4 regions of the Massilia sp. TWR1-2-2 genome follow, and region 4 is predicted to be linked to each of the others. Evidence: predicted binding sites of a transcription regulator. Region 4 holds the regulator's gene; each other region holds the start of a gene.
The links. The regulator sigma-54, encoded in region 4, starts transcription at its own class of promoters, with help from an activator protein. The targets are predictions, from matches to a motif close to TGGCANGNAANCTGCTTT.

Region 1 (4,877 bases), on a different contig from region 4:
TCGTAGAAGTCGCCCATGCGGTAGAACAGCAGCATGGTCGGATAGTCGGCCTTCAGGCGCAGGTACTGCTGCATCATGGGCGTGTGCTTTTCGCCCGCGCCGTTCTTGATGGCGGCTGCGTTGATTTCGGTAGGAACTGTGCTCATTTCTTCTTTATCGGTATGGCGCTGGCGGCCCGGGTGTATGCCGGCATTTTACCGCTTTCGGGCTGCTCATCCGTCGAAACTGCTGAACGGGCGAACCACGCCGGAGAAATCACGAACATGGTTGATCAGCAACAGCGCGGCGGGATCGATTGCTCAAACGCGTCTGTTGCCATTGACCAGGCTCTGCCTCATTGTCGCCTTGCGTGATCGCCTCCGGAATATCCCTGAACGTGACGACGCAGCCGCCGCCTTCCGTGGCCGAAAATTTGACTGGGTTTCGCATGTTGGTGTCCATGCACAATGGCCGCATGCTGTTGCAGCGCTCTGAAAGTATCGGGGAGCAGAATGATCCGAGCTCGCCGGCCATCAGCAGGGATGGGCGGTTCCGGTAATGGCTGAGCAGCCGCGCGAATTGTCGGGCTAGCGGCAGTTTGCCGAGATATCAACGGTGAGTCCACGCTCCCGACGCGTTACCGTGCAGCTGGTCGCCACATCAGGCAGGCGTTTGGCGATTTGAAGCGCCGATGTTGCGCCATAGCCGCACCACAGCCACTTCTCTTCTCCGGCCTCGAACCTGCTTACCGATGTGCTGCCGTTCCGCACTTTGCGGTCATCGCCCCGCAAGTATGCGTGGCGCTGCGGATCGCCGCGCATTAAGCCTCCCTCGGCCAGGCGCGCGGGCGCCGGAGCAAGCGCCTTCCAGCCGGCCGGTGCCGCCGTGACGCCAACACCATGTAGAAGCGGAGGACATACAACCGGTGCCCCGTGGGCTGCACCGGTCAACGCGAGGGCCGCCAAGGCGGTAGTCCAGTGCAATGGGCGCATCATAGTTCGATCACGTGGAACGCCTGGGCTGAATCGCTCAGGCTGGTAAACAGGACGGCGGCGCGCGTGGTGTGGCCTGGCTCGATCCGGCGCCGGCCTATCCGCCTCTTGGCCAAAAACTGCTCCATAGCGTGGAACCCGGCACCGGCCGTAGCGATATACAGTGCGGCGTGATTGCCTGTCTTCAAGCCTGGATAGCGCCCGTTGACGAAGGTGGCAATTGCGGTGCCGCGTGGAAGGTGATTGACGTCGACCACTAGCTCCCCGGCGCGCCAGCGGCTAGTATGCACCTCGGCGAGCGCCGGGATGTACTTCTTGATGAGAGCGGCGCAACCGCCGTCGCCGGCCTTTTGTTGATGCTGCAGCTGATCGACATTTTTAAAAACGAAAGGCATCGTTCCTCCAGTAGTTAAATTTCTACTGTGGCGAATCCTCTGGATAAGGTTCTGTGCGGAAACAATCGACGGCTCGACGTGACGCAAGAGACTGTGTTCTCGCGATAACTAAAAAGCCGCACTAGGCGGCTTATTGTTGTGCTCTCATTTGCTGCCTAAACAGCCACGCGGCGCGCGTGCACGTCGTCATTCGCGGCGACGGCCTGGCCGCCAGCATGTCGAACTACCTGGTCGAGCGCATCGCCGCCTTGCCCAACATCGTCGTGCATGCGCACACCGAAATCACCGGACTGGAAGGCGACGAGCACGGCGTGGCGCGCGTCCATTGGCGCAACCGCGACAGCGGCGCCGACCAGTCGCATCAAATCGGTTGGGTGTTTTTGTTCATTGGCGCCGATCCGCATACCGGGTGGCTGGCCGATTACGGCGTCGGCCTCGATGAGAAAGCCTTCATCCGCTCCGGCGAATTGATCTCGTGCTGCCGTGTTCATCCCTTTCCTTTTCCCCGATGCTGCCTCGACGGCCGGGCCGCACGGCAGTGCAATCGTGTGACCGAAGACAGAATGATCAGATTAAATAGGAAAAATGGATGGTACTGCAAAACATCACTCCGTTGCTGAATAACATTTATCCGCCTCAGCATTATCTTGATTAAATAATGACAATTGGAAATGAAATCAACAAGTTACTATTGCAGATAATGTCGAATTTCTTTACATCAGATTGTAATGTTGCTATAAATTAATTATAAGTCGTTGATGTTAAACGATGTTCAGTATCAGGAACAGTTTATGCTTTATGTGAAACCACAACCAACTATATCTGAGAGGAAATTATGAAAAACTTTACATTTCGCAAGATCGCGGCCGCCGCTGTGTTATTCGCTAGCGCAAGCGCCAGCCATGCCAGTCTCATTCTCATCGCGCCTGAGAACTTTGGCGGCACCGGCCTCGGCGCCGTCAACACCATCCTGACCATCCAGGGCCGCAACAATGCCGCGTCCGAGGCTGGCGGCGTCGGCTATGCCGCAACGGGCGACTTCATCACCGGCACCGATGCCAAGACTGGCAACTCGCAAACGCAGACGCGTTCGCTGGGTCAACTTGGCATCACCAGCGGCAGCACGCTGCGCGTCGTTTTCAACGCGACCGAGAATGACAACCTGATCAATCTGACCGGCCTGACGCTGACCATTTATGATCTGACCGGCGTCGCCCGGTTCGTCGCGAATCTGGACAAGGCCTACAACAACCTGTCGACGCAGTCGGGCATCGGCAATTCGGGCTTTGTGTTTGGACTGAACCAGGCCGAAGCGCTCGAAGCGCAGCAAAACGTGTTCAGTCAGGCGGGCTTCCAACAGTTCCGCCTCGGCCTGTCCGCGCTGGCGACCGGTTTTAGCGGCGGCAATGAGACCTTCTTCGCCGCCAATTCAGCGGCTGGCGGCGGCGGCGCCGCCGGAGGCACCGTGCCAGAGCCAGGTACCGTTGCACTGATCGGCCTTGCGCTGGGTGGCCTGGCACTGTCGCGCCGCAAACGCGCCTGATCGTTGCGGCCAGCACGCGCCGGCGAACGATGCCGGCGCAGCCTGTCTGACCGTTAGCGGTCGACCGTCGCCATCCGCGCTGCGTTGTAGCGCGGACCGGCGACGATCGACAGGGCGCCTTCGAGTTGCGCCATGTCCGCCACGCTGAGCGAGATGTCGGCGGCGGCAACGTTTTCTTCAAGATATGCGCGGCGCTTGGTGCCGGGAATCGGCACGATGTCCTCGCCCTTGTGCAGCGCCCACGCCAGCGCAATCTGTGCCGGCGTCACCCCTTTCGCCGCACCCATGTCCCGCACCACCGACGCTGCCGCCATGTTGGCATCGTAGTTGGCGCCCTGCAGGCGCGGGTCGAGATGGCGGAAGTCCGATTCCTGATACTCTTCGGCCCGTTTCGCGGTTCCGCTCAGGAAGCCGCGTCCAAGCGGGCTGAACGGCACCAGGCCGATGCCGAGCTCGCGCAGCACCGGCAGCACGTCCGCCTCCAGGTTGCGCTCCCACAGCGAGTACTCGCTTTGCAGCGCGCTGATCGGATGGACTGCGTGGGCGCGGCGGATATTGCCGACGCCAGCCTCCGACAAGCCGAGGAAGCGCACCTTGCCTTGCTGAACCAGGTCGGCCATGACGCCGACCACGTCCTCGATTGGCACCTGCGGGTCGATCCGGTGCTGGTACAGCAGGTCGATGTAGTCGGTGCCGAGGCGCTTGAGCGATCCTTCCACTGCCTCGCGAATATGTGCCGGGCGGCTGTCGAGGCCGGTACTGTCGCTGCCATCGAGCTTGAAGCCGAACTTGGTGGCGATGACGACGTCGTTGCGCCGGCCCTGCAGCGCCCGGCCCAGCAGCAGTTCGTTGTCGTAGGGCCCATATACTTCGGCCGTGTCGAACAGGGTCACGCCCAGTTCGATCGCGCGGCGGATCGTGGCGATCGACTCGGCCTCGTCGGCCGGGCCGTAGGCGGTGCTCATGCCCATGCATCCGAGTCCCAGTGCCGAAACGGCCAGCCCGTTTGTACCCAGGTTGCGCTGCTTGATCATCGTGTTCTCCTCAGTGTTAAGTGTGAAGCCAGTATCGTTCTAATTCGCCATGTACACAATTCAGTTAAAATGCAAAGGATTGTTGAAGCAAACGCAATGGTGAGGGTCGAAAGATGCAGATGTTGCGGGAAATGGCGATCTTCGCGCAGGTCGTCGACAGCGGCGGCTTTTCGGCCGCCGCGCGCCAGCTCGGGCTGACCACGTCGGCGGTCAGCCGCCATGTGTCGCGGTTGGAGGCGCACCTCGGCGGGCGGCTGTTGCAACGCACGACGCGCTCGTTGGCGCTCACCGAGCTGGGCGGGCACGTGCATGCCGCGTGCGCGCGCATGCTTGGCACCGCGCGCGAAATCCATGCGCTGGCGGGCAACTACAGCGCGCGGCCCAACGGCGTCATCCGCGTCACCGCACCGGTCGCGTTCGGCCAGGTGTGGCTGGCGCCGAAGCTGCCGGGCTTTCTGGCGCTGTATCCGGAAGTCAATGTGCACCTGACCCTGGTCGACCGCATTGTCGACCTGATCGAAGACGGCGCCGACCTGGCCATCCGCATCACCGCCGAAGTGGCGCCGGGCCTGGCGGCGCGGCCGCTGTGCGCGATGCGCTACCTGCTGGTGGCCTCGCGCGGCTACCTGGCCGAGCACGGCGCGCCGCTCACCCCGGAGGCGCTCGCCGCGCACCGCTGCAGCCACGTCGGCGCCCCGTTCGACGGCCCCTGGACGGTGCAGCGCGGCGACAGCGTGGTCAGCGTCAGCGTGCCGGCGCGCGTGACGATCAACAACAGCGCGGCGATCCTGGCGATGGTGGAAGCGGGCGGTGGCATCGGCCTGGTGCCGGACTTTACGGCGCGCGCCGCCTTGGCGGCAGGCCGGGTGGTGCAGGTATTGCCGGACTGGCGCTTGTGCGAACCGTATGGCGGCGCCGTGCACGCCGTCTACAT
Region 2 (4,877 bases), on a different contig from region 4:
CCTAGGACACTGACTTGCTGCCGATGCTGGCTTCCTGCATCGAGCGGTTGTCGGACCGGCTCGAGATGTTCAGCTACGGCGTTCAGTTCGTCAACCTCGATTCGTCCCACCACACCCTGCTGCAGAACATGACCTACGAGGCGCTGATCGCCGATCGTCAGAAGGTCGTTGGATCGCCGGGCCTGAATGACAAAATCCCCGCTGGCGTCGCCGCCAGCAGGGATTTTGGTAAGGGCGGCGCCGGATGCCGCATAACGCTACATTATGTCGCTGCTCCGGTGCAGACGCTGGCTGGGCCGACGAGTTTCTGGACTACCGTGGTGGCGCAGGTCCACTTGCCGTCGGTGGCGTTACGGCTCAGGGTGATGGTCTTGCCCTTGACTTGAGCCGAGCCGCCGACGATGGTCGCGGTGACAACGCCAGCCGTGGTGGAGGTGGTGACGACGATCGTGGTGTTGGCGTTTGCAGCTTGTACGCCGACTGCGGCCTCGGTTGCTGCTGGCGCGGTGCCGGCTGCCGGAATGACCGGGGTCAGACCGTCGTTCAGTGCGACTTCGAAACCCGTCTTGGCAGGGGCTACTTCAGCCAGCGCAGCGGCAAATTTCGATTTGGCGACATAGTCCTGGTACGCAGGAATTGCCACGGCAGCCAGGATACCGATAATAGCCACAACGATCATCAGTTCGATCAGGGTGAAACCAGCTTGTGCCTTCTTAACCATTTTCATCGATTTCATTTTGTTGCTCCTAGTGTAGGGGGTTAACACGTTGAATGCTTCTGAGTTTATGTATAGCAACAGACGTGCCAGCTTGGAAATATACGTTTTCGTTGTAGTGACGCTATTAACCGTCAATTGATCGACATGTTTTGTCCGCCCGCTGACAAATTTTGTCAGACCGCCGGCAAAAGCTTGTCACTTTCTGACGCCGAGGCCGCGACAGACTGGCGACCTGCGCGATTACCTGTTTGAACTCCCTCGGCCGCGCGCATCCTCTCAACGGCGATGAGTCTTATTGAATGCCGTTCACCGCTATTTCGAAAGGCCCAACTGAGTGGGGCCATCGCTAAATTAAGAACCCCGGCTTGCGTCGCCGCAAGCCGGGGTTTTCGTTCAGCCGGCGCCTGCGCGCCGCTAAATTACGTCGCTGCGCCCGTGCAGACGGTAGCCGGGCCAACGAGTTTCTGGACTACCGTGGTGGCGCAGGTCCACTTGCCGTCGGTGGCGTTACGGCTCAGGGTGATGGTCTTGTCCTTGACTTGAGCCGAGCCGCCGACGATGGTCGCGGTGACAACGCCAGCCGTGGTGGAGGTGGTGACGACGATCGTGGTATTGGCGTTTGCAGCTTGTACGCCGACTGCGGCTTCGGTTGCTGCCGGCGCGGTGCCGGCTGCCGGGATGACCGGGGTCAGGCCGTCGTTCAGCGCAACTTCGAAGCCCGTTTTGGCAGGGGCTACTTCAGCCAGCGCAGCGGCAAATTTCGACTTGGCGACATAGTCCTGGTACGCAGGAATTGCCACAGCAGCGAGGATACCGATAATAGCAACAACGATCATCAGTTCGATCAGGGTGAAACCAGCTTGTGCCTTCTTAACCATTTTCATCGATTTCATTTTGCTGCTCCTAGTGTAGGGGGTTAATACGTTCAATGCTTCTGAGTTTATTTAGAGCAACATCCGTGCCAGCTGAAAATACGCGTTTTCGTTGCAGTGACGTTATTTAACATTAATTGGATCGACATTTTTTGTCTGCCCTCTGACAAATTCTGTCAGGCCGCCGAAAAAATCTGTCAATTTCTGACGCGATCGCCCCTACCTTGACACGTCCGCGCGCCCGGCACGGGGAGGCCGCGACAGGCTCGCGACCCGAACGATTAACTGTTCGACCTCGCTCGGCCGCGCAGCTCCCGACGGCGGTCAGGTCGGTTTGACTCCGCCGTTCACCGCTAGTTCGAACGGCCCGACTGAGTGGGGCGTTCGCTCAATGAAAGACCCCGGCTTGCGTCGCCGCAAGCCGGGGTTTTCGGTCAGCCGGCGCGTGGGCGCCGCTAAATTACGTCGCCGCGCCCGTGCAGACGCTAGCCGGGCCAACGAGTTTCTGGACTACCGTGGTGGCGCAGGTCCACTTGCCGTCGGTGGCGTTACGGCTCAGGGTGATGGTCTTGTCCTTGACTTGAGCCGAGCCGCCGACGATGGTCGCGGTGACAACGCCAGCCGTGGTGGAGGTGGTGACGACGATCGTGGTATTGGCGTTTGCAGCTTGTACGCCGACTGCGGCTTCGGTTGCTGCTGGCGCGGTGCCGGCTGCCGGGATGACCGGGGTCAGGCCGTCGTTCAGCGCGACTTCGAAGCCGGTTTTGGCCGGCGCTACCTCAGCCAGCGCTGCGGCGAATTTCGACTTGGCGACATAGTCCTGGTACGCAGGAATTGCCACGGCGGCGAGGATACCGATAATTGCCACAACGATCATCAGTTCGATCAGGGTGAAACCAGCTTGCGCCTTCTTAACCATTTTCATCGATTTCATTTTGCTGCTCCTAGGGTAGGGTTATATGTTCAGTGCTTCTGAGTTTATGTAGAGCAATAGACGTGCCAGCATGGAAATAACGGCTTTCCTTATGCATACGTTATTAAATTACGGCTCATTCGACGTTTCTTGTCGCACAACTGACGAAAATTGTCAGTTTCCCACCGAATATTGTCATCTTGACGACGCGGAGCGTCGATTCATCCCGATTGGGCTGCAAAGCGCATGCGGGTGCCGGTCAGTTCCAGTTCGTCGCCGTCGGCTAGCCGGCGCGGCGTGCGGCCGACCGGGACGCCGTTAACCTGCGCGGCGGCCACTCCCTGCACTTGGGCGACGAAATAGCCGTCAGCCTGACGGCTGATGACGACCACCAGCACCCCGGGGCTACCGAGTGTCGTCAGCGGCTTCGACAGAATCAGCACCCTGCCGGTACTGACGCCATTGAGCACCTCGATGCTGGCCAGCGCCGGCGCGACCGGCGCGCCGTTCGCCATATAGTCTATGCGGACATCGCCGATGGTGACGCGGTCGCCGTCCGACAACACCTTGCGGCCGATGCGCAGCCCATTGACGAAGGTGCCATTGCTGCTGTCGAGGTCCTCGATTGTTGCCATGCCGTCGATGCTGGTGACGGCGGCATGGCGGCTGCTGACGGCCTGGTGACCGATCACCACGTCGTTCTGCGGATGCCGGCCGATGGTGGTCTGGCCGGCGCCGAGTTCGACCTCCTGCACTGCCTTCGCATCGCGCGATATGATTATTTTCGCCACTGCTGGCCTCCAGGGTCGGCTGTAAACGCCAACGGGGAGCTTGCGCTCCCCGTTGATTGTACCTCTGCCGCCCAGTGATGTTTAGCTGGGCATTAATTACTTTACAGCATGGCTTTCAGCAGGCGCGCCATTTCCGACGGGTTCTTGGTGGCCTTGATGCCGCACGCTTCCATGATGTCGAGCTTGGCTTGCGCGGTATCGGCGCCGCCCGAGATCAGCGCGCCGGCATGGCCCATGCGCTTGCCCGGTGGCGCGGTGACGCCGGCGATGAAGCAGACCACTGGCTTCTTCATGTTGTCCTTGATCCAGTAGGCAGCGTTCGCCTCATCCGGTCCGCCGATCTCGCCGATCATGATGACCGCATCGGTCTCAGGATCGTCATTGAACATCTGCATGATGTCGATGTGCTTCAGGCCGTTGATCGGGTCGCCGCCAATGCCCACGGCCGACGATTGGCCCAAGCCCAGCGCGGTCAATTGGCCGACTGCTTCGTACGTCAACGTGCCCGAGCGCGAGACGACGCCGATGCGGCCCTTCTTGTGGATGTGGCCCGGCATGATGCCGATCTTGATTTCGTCAGGCGTGATCAGGCCAGGGCAGTTTGGACCGAGCAGCAAGGTCTTCGAGCCGGCTTTCGCCATGCGGTCTTTCAGCGCCATCATGTCGCGCACTGGAATGCCTTCGGTGATGCAGATGGCCAGGTCGAGTTCGGCTTCGACGGCTTCCCAGATCGCCGCGGCAGCGCCTGCTGGCGGCACGTAGATGACCGACACGTTGGCGCCGGTTTCTTTTTTCGCTTCGGCGACGCTGGCGAAAATCGGGATGCCTTCGAAGTCGTCGCCGGCCTTCTTCGGGTTCACGCCGGCGACAAACGCCTCTTTGCCGTTCGCGTAGTCGCGGCACATGCGGGTGTGGAACTGACCGGTCTTGCCGGTAATTCCCTGGGTAACTACTTTGGTATCTTTATTGATCAGGATCGACATGTTGTTTCCTTCGGATTAGGCTTTACCAGCAGCGGCGGCGACGACGGCCTTGGCTGCGTCTTCCATCGTATCGGCGGCGATGATCGGCAGGCCGGAGTCGGCCAGCATCTTCTTGCCGATCTCTTCGTTGGTGCCCTTCATGCGCACGACCAGCGGCACTTGCAGCGACACCGCTTTCGATGCGGTGATGACGCCTTCGGCAATGACGTCGCAGCGCATGATGCCGCCGAAGATGTTGACCAGGATTGCCTTCAGGCCCGGGTTCTTCAGCATGATCTTGAACGCTTCGGTGACTTTTTCCGCCGTGGCGCCGCCGCCGACGTCGAGGAAATTGGCCGGCTCGCCGCCGAACAGCTTGATCGTGTCCATGGTCGCCATCGCCAGGCCGGCGCCGTTGACCAGGCAGCCGATGTTGCCGTCGAGCGAAATGTAGGCGAGGTCGAACTTCGATGCTTCGACTTCGGCCGGATCTTCTTCGTCGAGGTCGCGGAAGGCGACGATCTCAGGGTGGCGGTACAGCGCGTTCGAATCGAAATTGAATTTCGCGTCGAGGGCGATGACGCGGCCGGCGCCGTCGACGATCAGCGGATTGATTTCGGC
Region 3 (4,877 bases), on a different contig from region 4:
GTTCGTCGAGGAACAGCACGCCGCAGTGTGCCAGCGAAATTTCGCCCGGCCGCGGCAGATTGCCTCCGCCCACCAGCGCCACCCCGGACGAGGTGTGATGCGGACTGCGGTATGGCCGCACTTTCCAGTTGGCCGCGCTGAAGCCGCGCGTCAGCGACTGCACCGCCGCCGACTCCAGCGCCTCCTCGTCTGTCATCGGCGGCAACAGGCCGACGAAGCGCGACGCGAGCATCGTCTTGCCGGCGCCGGGCGGACCGACCAGCAGCAAGCTGTGCGAGCCGGCGGCGGCCACTTCCATCGCACGTTTGGCGTGCTGCTGTCCCTTTACGTCGGAAAAGTCGAGGTAACAGGGCGGCTCGCCAAGCGGCTTGTTGCGATGCCGCTGCAGCCGGCTCGCTGGGTCCGCGGCGGCAAAGTGAGCGCACACTTGCAATAGCGTCTCCGCCGGATAGATCTCCGCTTCGCCCATCAGTGCGGCTTCCTCGGCATTGGACAGCGGCAGGATGAAGGCACGGGCGGCGCGGTCGCGCGAGCGGTGCATCGCGAACGTCATCGCCAGGGCGCCGCGGATGGGTCGCAGCAGACCCGACAGCGACAGCTCACCGGCAAACTCGTACTTGTCGAGGTCGAGGCCGGGAATCTGACCGGACGCGGCCAGGATGCCGAGCGCGATCGGCAGGTCGAAGCGTCCCGACTCCTTCGGCAAGTCGGCCGGCGCAAGGTTGATCGTGACGCGCCGGTTGGGAATATCGAAGCCGGCATTATGCAGCGCGGCGCGCACGCGTTCCTGCGACTCGCGCACCTCAGTCTCCGGCAACCCAACCATCAAGAATTTCGGCAGGCCGTTGGCAAGATGCACCTCGACGCTGACGGCCGGCGCATCCATGCCCGCCAGGGCGCGACTTCTCAGGACGGCTAAACTCATGGATTCCTCTGGCTGATCGTCGGGGGTTGCCAAAGTGTAGGGGGACTGAAGGGCCGGCGCTTGAGAGAGGACATACGTGCGCGCCGGCGGTACGGCGATGCCTAGCGCAATCCTGGAGTGGCGTTATCGGCAGTGGCGCCCGGCACGCTTTGCATCGCGCCAAAGCAGAGCTGGTAGGCCACCGCCGCCTTGTGCGTGTCGTTGAACTCGGTGAACTTGAGGACTTCGCCGTTGGCGATATGGAAGATGTGGCAGAAGTCGGAACGCAGGTACTCTTGCGTGGCCTTGATGGCCCACTTATAGTGCCCAGTCACCACAACACGGTCCTCTTGCGCGGTGAACTCCATCGGACGAAATTCGCGCGCTTCCTGCAGAGCGCTCATGATGCCGAAGAACTCGGCGACGGCCTGGCGGCCGCGCCGCTTGCCAGTGAACGGAACTCCATCGACCTGTGGCAATTCCCAGGCGATGTCTTGCGCCATCATCGACAGCAGCTTGTCGATGTCGCCGTTGACGAATGCGTCGTAGCACTGCTGTACCAGCTGAATGTTTTCCTGCTCGCTCATGATCTTCTCCTTATAACAGGACGATAGATCTTCTATTCTCGTTCGCGCAGGCCGACTGCCACCCGATTGGCGCAAAGTAGCACGCGTCGGGAAGCGCTGAACGGCGTTCAGGCGAGCAGTGGTGCAATCATTGGATCAAACTGGTGCGTCACCCGCCGCGCTCGATTTCATGATGATCGGCTGCGACGCAACCCGCGCTTCCAGCAACGTCATGCGCGTCTCCAGCTCCTCGAGCTTCGCGCGCGTCTTCGCCAGCACCTGCGCCTGGATGTCGAACTCCTCGCGCGTCACCAGATCAAGCTTGGAAAAGCCCTGGGTCATCATCGCCTTGACGTTCTTTTCGATGTCCTTGGCCGGCGATTTTTCGATCGCCTGGTTGATCTTGCTCTGCAAGTCGTTGAAGAAGGTGTTCATGTCCATGGTCTGTTCCTGGTGAGAGCGCTGGTGCATGCACCGTCTTAGTGCGTCGCAGCCTTAATTCGGTGCGCACGCCTGCGCGGATCGTGCACTGCACAATTACTACTGTTGATTTGTAACGAAATTGGGTCGGCACAGCAAAAAATCAAGCGCCGTCGGGCAAATTTACGCTGGCACGCATTCTGCTAATGGAAAGGTGACCATCGCAGTTATGCAAGCCAAATTCTAAACCGCATCCGCCATATCCGTTCAATTAATAGGGAATCGCCATGAAAAACTTGATGAACCAGTCGAAATTTGCCGCAGCGATCACTCTTGCCCTGGCCTCGCTGGCTGCCGCCAACGCCCACGCCGAGGATGCCAAGCCGGCCGACGAAGTGACGTTCAACGCCGCCATCACTTCCGATTACCGCTATCGCGGTGTATCGCAGTCGCGCCTCAAGCCGGCCGTGTCCGCCGGCGCCGACTACGTCAACAACCCGACCGGCTTTTACCTTGGCACCTGGGCGTCGACCATCAAGTGGACCAAGGATGCCGGCGGCGACGGCGATATCGAATGGGATATCTACGGCGGCAAGCGCGGCGAGATCGCGCCGGGCATCAGCTACGACGTCGGCGGCCTCTACTACGCCTACCCGTCGAACGGCCTGCCAACCAGCGCCAATACCTTCGAACTGTACGGCCAGGTCGGCTACGGTCCCGGCTACATCAAGTATTCGCACTCGACGACGAACCTGTTCGGCACCTCCAACAGCAAGAACAGCGGCTACCTCGACATCGGCGCCAACTTCGAAGTGGCCACCGGCCTGGTGCTGAACCTGCACGCCGGGCGCCAGAACGTCAAGAACAACGGCGTCTATTCGTACACCGACTACAAGATCGGCCTGACCAAGGACGTCGGCTTCGCTTCCGTGTCGCTGGCGCTCATCAACGCCGACACCCGCGCCTACGTCAGCCCGGCCGGCAAGAACCTCGGCAAGACCGCTGCCGTGCTGACCGTGTCGAAAACTTTCTAAGGGGACTAGTATGAAACTGATCACCGCCATCATCAAACCGTTCAAGCTCGACGAGGTGCGCGAAGCGCTGTCGGCAATTAACGTGCAGGGCATCACCGTCACCGAGGTCAAGGGCTTCGGCCGCCAGAAGGGGCACACCGAGCTGTACCGCGGCGCCGAGTATGTCGTCGACTTCCTGCCGAAGACCAAGATCGAGGCCGCCGTCGACGACGCCATCGTCGAGCAGGCGATCGAAACGATTGAAAAAGCGGCCCGCACCGGCAAGATCGGCGACGGCAAAATCTTCGTGTACAACCTCGAGCAGGTCGTCCGCATTCGTACCGGCGAGACCGGCAACGAAGCACTTTAGGGGGAATCCAGATGCATAAAAATATAACAAAGTGGTTGTCCGGGGTAGCCGTGGTCGTCGCCATGAGCGGCGCCATCAGTGCCAGCGCGCATGAGGCGGCCAGTCACCAGGGCGCCGACCATGCAGCGCCGACCATACTGGCGCAGGCCGACACCCAGCCCGCCACCGCCGCCGCGCCTGCCGTCGCTGTCACGCCGGTTGACGCGCCGCCTGCGGCCGCGCCAGTGGCAGTGCCGGTCGTCGCCGCCGAAGCCGCACCGGCCGCCGCGCCGGCCGCGCCCGTCGCCAACAAGGGTGACGTGAGCTGGATGTTCATCGCCACCATCCTCGTCATCATGATGTCGATCCCTGGCCTGGCGCTGTTCTACGGCGGCCTCGTGCGTTCGAAGAACATGCTGTCGGTGCTGCTGCAGGTATTCATGATCTTCTCCGTCATCATCGTCCTGTGGTGCCTGTACGGTTACTCGCTCGCCTTTACCGAAGGCAGCGCCTTCATCGGCAAGTTCGACCGCGCATTCCTGTCCGGCATCTGGAATCCGGCGACGGCAACGTTCTCCTCGGCGGCCACCTTCAGCAAGGGCGTCGTCATTCCCGAGTTCGTCTTCGTCGCCTTCCAGGGCACCTTTGCGGCAATTACCTGCGCGCTGATCGTCGGCGCCTTCGCCGAGCGGGCCAAGTTCACCGCCGTGCTGTTGTTCATCGTGCTGTGGTTTACCTTCGGTTACTTGCCGGTCGCCCACATGGTCTGGTTCTGGACCGGTCCGGATGCCATCAAGGACGCCGCAACCCTGGCAACCGAATCGGCCAAGGCCGGCTGGCTGTGGCAGAAGGGCGCGCTCGACTTTGCCGGCGGCACCGTGGTCCACATCAACGCCGCTGTCGCTGGCCTGGTCGGCGCCATCATGATCGGCAAGCGCGTCGGCTACGGCCGTGAATCGATGGCGCCGCACTCCCTGACGATGACGATGATCGGCGCCTCGCTGCTGTGGGTGGGCTGGTTCGGCTTCAACGCCGGCTCGGCACTGGAAGCGGGCGACGTCGCCGCGCTGGCCTTCATCAACACCTTGCTCGCTACCGCCTGCGCCACCATCTCGTGGGTATTTGGCGAATGGATCACCAAAGGCAAGCCGTCGATGCTGGGCGGCGCGTCAGGCGCGGTTGCAGGCCTGGTGGCCGTCACCCCGGCCTGCGGCTTCGTCGGTCCGATGGGCGCCTTGGTCATTGGCCTGCTCGCTGGTATCATCTGCCTGTGGGGCGTGAATGGCCTGAAGCGCATGATCGGCGCCGACGACTCGCTCGATGTGTTCGGCGTGCACGGTGTTGGTGGTATTCTCGGTGCGCTGCTGACGGGCGTGTTCGCTGCGCCACAACTGGGTGGTCAGGGCATTTTCGACTACACCACCAACAAGATGTCGGCCGATGCTTATTCGATTGGCAACCAGGTATGGATCCAGGTGCAGGCGGTCGGCACCACCATCATCTGGTCGGCAGTCGTGTCGGTGATTGCCTATAAGCTCGTTGACCTGGTGGTCGGCCTGCGCGTACCGGAAGAAGAGGAACGGGAAGGGCTCGACATCACGAGTCACGGCGAATCCGCCTACCAC
Region 4 (4,877 bases):
AGATCATGCACGTCTACCAGGGCACGCACGACAAGCGCATCGCATTCGCCGCGCTGCTCGAGGCCACCGGCGCCAGCGCCGAACAATGCGGCTACATCGGCGACGACGTGATCGACCTGCCGCTGCTGCGCAACGTCGGTTTCGCCGTGACGGTGTCGACCGGGCACCCGGAAGTGCAGCACCGCGCCCATTACGTCACTCGCGCCGGCGGCGGCCGCGGCGCCGTGCGCGAAGTGTGCGACCTGGTGATGCGCGCGCAGGGCAACTACGATACGGCGCTGGCGCCGTATTTCGCCTGATCGATGGGCACCATGCACAAGCGTACCGCTCACCGCTGGCGAATGGGCTCCCTGATGATCGGCGGCGTGGTGCTGGCGCTGGGCTCCTTCTGGCTGGTGCAGGTCATCACCCGCAACGAGCTGGTGACACCTGGCGAGGGCCTCAAGACCGAGCCTGACTACATCGTCGACAAGTTCAGCTTCGTGCGCATGACGCCGGGCGGCAAGCCGGCCTACATCATCGCCGGCGAAAAGCTGACCCACCGCCCGAGCGACGACTCGCTGCACGTCGACATGCCGGTGGTGCGCAACATGGGATCGAAGCAACCGCCGATGACGATGACGGCGAAAGAAGCGCACATCGACCAGACCAACAACATCGTCGACCTGGTCGGCTCCGTCGATATCCAGCGCCCGCCGCAAGGCGCCACGCAGGCGCTGCACCTGCAAACGTCCGCGCTGACCGTGTTCCCCGACGAAGAGCGGATGCAGACGAAGCAGCCATTTCAGATGGTAGTGGGCGCCAGCACGGTGTCCGGTGTCGGCATGAAAGCCAATAACGCCACAGGCCAGGTCGATGTGCAGAGCAAGGGTGAATTAACGCTGCCGCCGCGCGCGCGTTGAGACGGAAGTCTAGAAAAATATGGGAATAAATATGAAAAAAATTTTGGTGAGTGTCGCTTGTTTGGCTGCGTGCGTTTCAGCTCTGGCCGAGCGCGCCGATGCGCTCAAGCCGATCAAGGTGAACGCCGAATCCATCATGGCTAACACCGTCAACGAGGGTGGCACCGCCGAAGGCAATGTGGTGCTCACGCGCGGCACCTTGATCATGAAGGCAGCCAAACTGACCGCCGCGATCGACCCGCAAGGCTATCAGTTCGTGACGCTGCAAGCGGCGCCGGGTGGACTGGCCACATTCCGCCAGAAAAAGGACGGCGGCCCCGATTTGTGGATCGAGGGCGAGGCCGAACGCATCGAATACGACGACAAGACCGATGTGGTCAAGCTCAAGGGCAGGGCGAAGGTCCGCAACCTGGAGGGCACGCGGGTAACCGGCAGCTCTGAAGGCGCGTTCATTTCGTATGACAGCCGCAAGGAAGTTGTCACCACGACCAATACCGCTACGGGCGAGAGCAAGACCGGTGGCGGCCGCGTCGAGTGGATCATCGACTCGCGCAGGTCGCCCGCTCCGGCGGCTCCGGCCCCAGGAAAACAATAATGGAACAAAGCTGCGGCAGTACCCTGATCGTACGCGGCCTGCAAAAGAGCTACGGCAAGCGCCTGGTGGTGCGCGACGTCTCGCTGCAGGTCGAGTGCGGCGAAGTGGTCGGACTGCTCGGACCCAACGGCGCCGGCAAGACTACCTCGTTCTACATGATCGTCGGCCTGGTGCCGTCGGACGCCGGCTCGATCGACATCAGCGGCGTCGACATCTCGAGCATGCCGATTCACCGCCGCGCCTCGCTCGGCCTGTCGTACCTGCCGCAGGAAGCGTCGGTGTTTCGCAAGCTGACGGTGGAAGACAATATCCGCGCGGTGCTCGAACTGCAGAAGGTCGATGGCAAGGCGCTGACCAAGGCGCAGATCAACCAGCGCCTCGACACGCTGCTGGCCGACCTGCAGATCGAGAAGCTGCGCGAGAACCAGGCGCTGTCGCTGTCGGGCGGCGAACGGCGCCGGGTCGAGATCGCGCGCGCGCTCGCCACCAATCCGCGCTTCGTGCTGCTCGACGAGCCGTTCGCCGGCGTCGACCCGATCGCGGTCATCGAGATCCAGCGCATCGTGCGCTTCCTCAAGGAGCGCGGCATCGGCGTGCTGATCACCGACCACAACGTGCGCGAGACGCTCGGCATCTGCGACCGCGCCTACATCATCAACCAGGGCGCGGTGCTTGCGTCGGGCCGCCCCGACGACATCATTGCAGACGAATCGGTGCGGCGCGTCTACCTCGGTGAACACTTCCGGATGTAGCGATGAAACAGTCACTCCAGCTACGGACCTCGCAACACCTGGCGCTCACGCCGCAACTGCAGCAGTCGATACGCCTGCTGCAGTTGTCCACGCTTGAACTGCACCAGGAACTCGAGCATCTGCTGTCGGACAATCCGCTGCTCGAGCGGCTCGACGACCCGCTGGACAACTCGGTGCGGCTGCTCGCCGACGGCGCCATCGGCTCGAGCGCCGCGCCCGGTGAAGCTGCGCCCGAGCCAGGCGCGCAGGATGCGCCGCCGGCCGATGCGCCAGCGGCGGAAGGCGAGGGCGGCGACGTCGACAGCGCGCCGGCCGAAAGCGGCGCCGACAGCGACGACTGGGGCGAGTCCGCCCGCAACAAGGCGCCCGACGACGAGGACTCGCGCCCGCAGCTCGAAGCGTCCGCGGTGACCCTGCGCGACCACCTGATGGAGCAGATGCGCCTGGCCGTGCTGGAAGTGCGCGACCGCGCGCTGGTCGAACTGATGGTCGACGCGCTCGACGACAACGGCTACCTGACCGAGTCGCTCGAAGAGATCTTCGAGCGCATGCCGCCCGAACTCGAACTCGATCTCGATGAACTGAAGACGGCGCTGTCGCTGCTGCAAAGTTTTGATCCGGTCGGCGTCGGCGCGCGCAACGCGTCCGAATGCCTGGCGCTGCAGATCCGCCGCATGCCGGGCGTACCGATGGTCACGCGGCGCATGGCGCTGAAGATTGTCACGGACCACCTGACGTGGTTTGCCCAGCGCGAATTCAACAAGCTGAAAAAATCGCTCGACTGCGACGACGAGGACCTGCGTGAGGCGCAGTGCGTGATTCGCCAGTGCAATCCTCACCCGGGCGCCGCGTTCGGTTCAGGTGCGTCAGACTACGTGGTGCCGGACGTCATCGTGCGCAAATCCAAGAGCGGCTGGACGGTGACATTGAACCACGACGTGATGCCGCGGCTGCGCGTCAACAGCATGTACGCCAACTTGCTCAAGCAGGGCAAGGGCGAAGGGCAGATGGGCGCGCAGTTGCAGGAAGCCAAGTGGTTGATCAAGAATATGCGCCAGCGCTTCGATACGATCCTGCGCGTGGCGCAAGCTATTGTTGAGCGCCAACGCAATTTCTTTTCCCACGGCGCAGTTGCCATGCGCCCCCTTGTGCTGCGTGAAATTGCTGATACACTGGGTTTACACGAGAGTACTATTTCTCGGGTCACAACTCAGAAATACATGCTGACACCGCATGGAATGTTTGAGTTGAAATATTTTTTTGGTAGCCACGTCGCCACTGAAGCAGGAGGAGAAGCATCCTCGACGGCGATACGGGCACTCATCGTGCAACTGACAGGAGCAGAAGACCCTAAAAACCCACTATCAGACAGTAAGATTGCAGACATGCTGGGGGAACAGGGAATGGTCATTGCGCGGCGCACAGTCGCCAAGTACCGCGAAGCGCTGAAGATCCCACCTGTAACTCTCAGGAAAAGTCTGTAAAGTTTTTACGATGTTCCTCTGCGCTTATGACGCATGAACAGGAAGCGACATCATCAAAGGAGTGTGTATGAATCTCACAATCAGTGGACATCATCTTGAAGTGACACCAGCCATCCGCGATTACGTACAAACCAAACTGGAGCGAGTGAAGCGACATTTCGATCAAGTCATCGACATTGCCGTGATCCTCACAGTTGACAATCTTACTGAAAAAGAAAAGCGGCAAAAAGCCGAAGTCAATCTGCGGTTGCCGGGCAAGACGGTCAATGTCGCCAGCATGTCGCACGACCTGTACGCGGCGATCGACACACTGATCGACAAGCTCGATCGCCAGGTCATGAAGTACAAATCCCAGCTGCAGGAACATGGCCACAAGGCCATCAAGCACCTGCCTGAGGAAGAGATCATCGCCGCTGCGTAAGCCGGCCGATCGAGCAAGCGAGGGCGCCTTCACGGCGCCCTTTTCAATTCGATTTCACCCTGCACGGATGAGGTGCTGGCGTGCGCTAGAATGCAGCTTTAACATCGACAAGCACACCATGACCGACTTCGTCAAAACCCATGTTGCCAACGGCACCGGCGTCATCACGCTCGACCGTCCCCGTTCGCTCAATTCGCTGTCGCTCGACATGGTGCGCGCGCTGACCGACGCGCTGCTGGCCTGGCGCGACGATCCGCAGGTCGACGCTGTCGTGCTTCGCAGCACCTCCGAAAAAGCCTTGTGCGCCGGCGGCGACATCCGTTTCTTCTACGACGTCGGCAGCGCGCCGACCACCGGCGGCAGCGCTTCGCTGGAAGACTTTTTCACCGAGGAATATCGCCTCAACCATTTGATCTATCACTACCCGAAACCGTACGTCGCGTTGATGGACGGCGTCGTCATGGGCGGCGGCCTCGGCATCGCTGAAGCGGGTCCGCGCGGCCTGCGCGTGGTTACCGACGGCACCAAGATGGCGATGCCCGAAGTAAACATCGGCTTGTTCCCGGATGTCGGCGGCAGCTATTTCCTGTCGCGCGCACCGGGCAGGCTGGGCTACTACCTTGGGCTGACCGGCTTGACCATCCGCGCCGCAGACGCGCTGTACGCGGGCCTGGCCGACACCTTCGTGCCGCAGGCGCAGATGCCGGCGCTGGCGCAGTTGAT

Region 1: the regulator sigma-54 is predicted to act here: its motif matches at 2,147-2,164, upstream of ACP7DD_RS22135 (PEP-CTERM sorting domain-containing protein).
Region 2: the regulator sigma-54 is predicted to act here: its motif matches at 2,575-2,592, upstream of ACP7DD_RS12205 (pilin).
Region 3: the regulator sigma-54 is predicted to act here: its motif matches at 2,080-2,097, upstream of ACP7DD_RS04840 (TorF family putative porin).

The regions. Positions count from the first base shown of each region.
Region 1 is NZ_JAFCWM010000030.1:31,210-36,086, forward strand. It holds gene mutS (DNA mismatch repair protein MutS) at 1-146, opposite strand, end outside; gene ACP7DD_RS22120 (STY0301 family protein) at 567-974, opposite strand; gene ACP7DD_RS22125 (BPSL0067 family protein) at 971-1,366, opposite strand; gene ACP7DD_RS22130 (NAD(P)/FAD-dependent oxidoreductase) at 1,543-1,986, shown strand; gene ACP7DD_RS22135 (PEP-CTERM sorting domain-containing protein) at 2,202-2,909, shown strand; gene ACP7DD_RS22140 (aldo/keto reductase) at 2,963-3,943, opposite strand; gene ACP7DD_RS22145 (LysR family transcriptional regulator) at 4,057-4,877, shown strand, end outside.
Region 2 is NZ_JAFCWM010000011.1:42,521-47,397, forward strand. It holds gene ACP7DD_RS12195 (pilin) at 263-736, opposite strand; gene ACP7DD_RS12200 (pilin) at 1,138-1,611, opposite strand; gene ACP7DD_RS12205 (pilin) at 2,051-2,524, opposite strand; gene ACP7DD_RS12210 (FHA domain-containing protein) at 2,725-3,294, opposite strand; gene sucD (succinate--CoA ligase subunit alpha) at 3,396-4,277, opposite strand; gene sucC (ADP-forming succinate--CoA ligase subunit beta) at 4,293-4,877, opposite strand, start outside.
Region 3 is NZ_JAFCWM010000003.1:269,749-274,625, reverse strand. It holds gene ACP7DD_RS04855 (YifB family Mg chelatase-like AAA ATPase) at 1-925, opposite strand, end outside; gene ACP7DD_RS04850 (nuclear transport factor 2 family protein) at 1,027-1,491, opposite strand; gene ACP7DD_RS04845 (accessory factor UbiK family protein) at 1,627-1,911, opposite strand; gene ACP7DD_RS04840 (TorF family putative porin) at 2,178-2,924, shown strand; gene ACP7DD_RS04835 (P-II family nitrogen regulator) at 2,935-3,273, shown strand; gene ACP7DD_RS04830 (ammonium transporter) at 3,285-4,877, shown strand, end outside.
Region 4 is NZ_JAFCWM010000015.1:74,355-79,231, reverse strand. It holds gene ACP7DD_RS15775 (KdsC family phosphatase) at 1-299, shown strand, start outside; gene lptC (LPS export ABC transporter periplasmic protein LptC) at 312-902, shown strand; gene lptA (lipopolysaccharide transport periplasmic protein LptA) at 934-1,497, shown strand; gene lptB (LPS export ABC transporter ATP-binding protein) at 1,497-2,249, shown strand; gene ACP7DD_RS15755 (RNA polymerase factor sigma-54) at 2,252-3,733, shown strand; gene hpf (ribosome hibernation-promoting factor, HPF/YfiA family) at 3,801-4,154, shown strand; gene ACP7DD_RS15745 (enoyl-CoA hydratase/isomerase family protein) at 4,273-4,877, shown strand, end outside.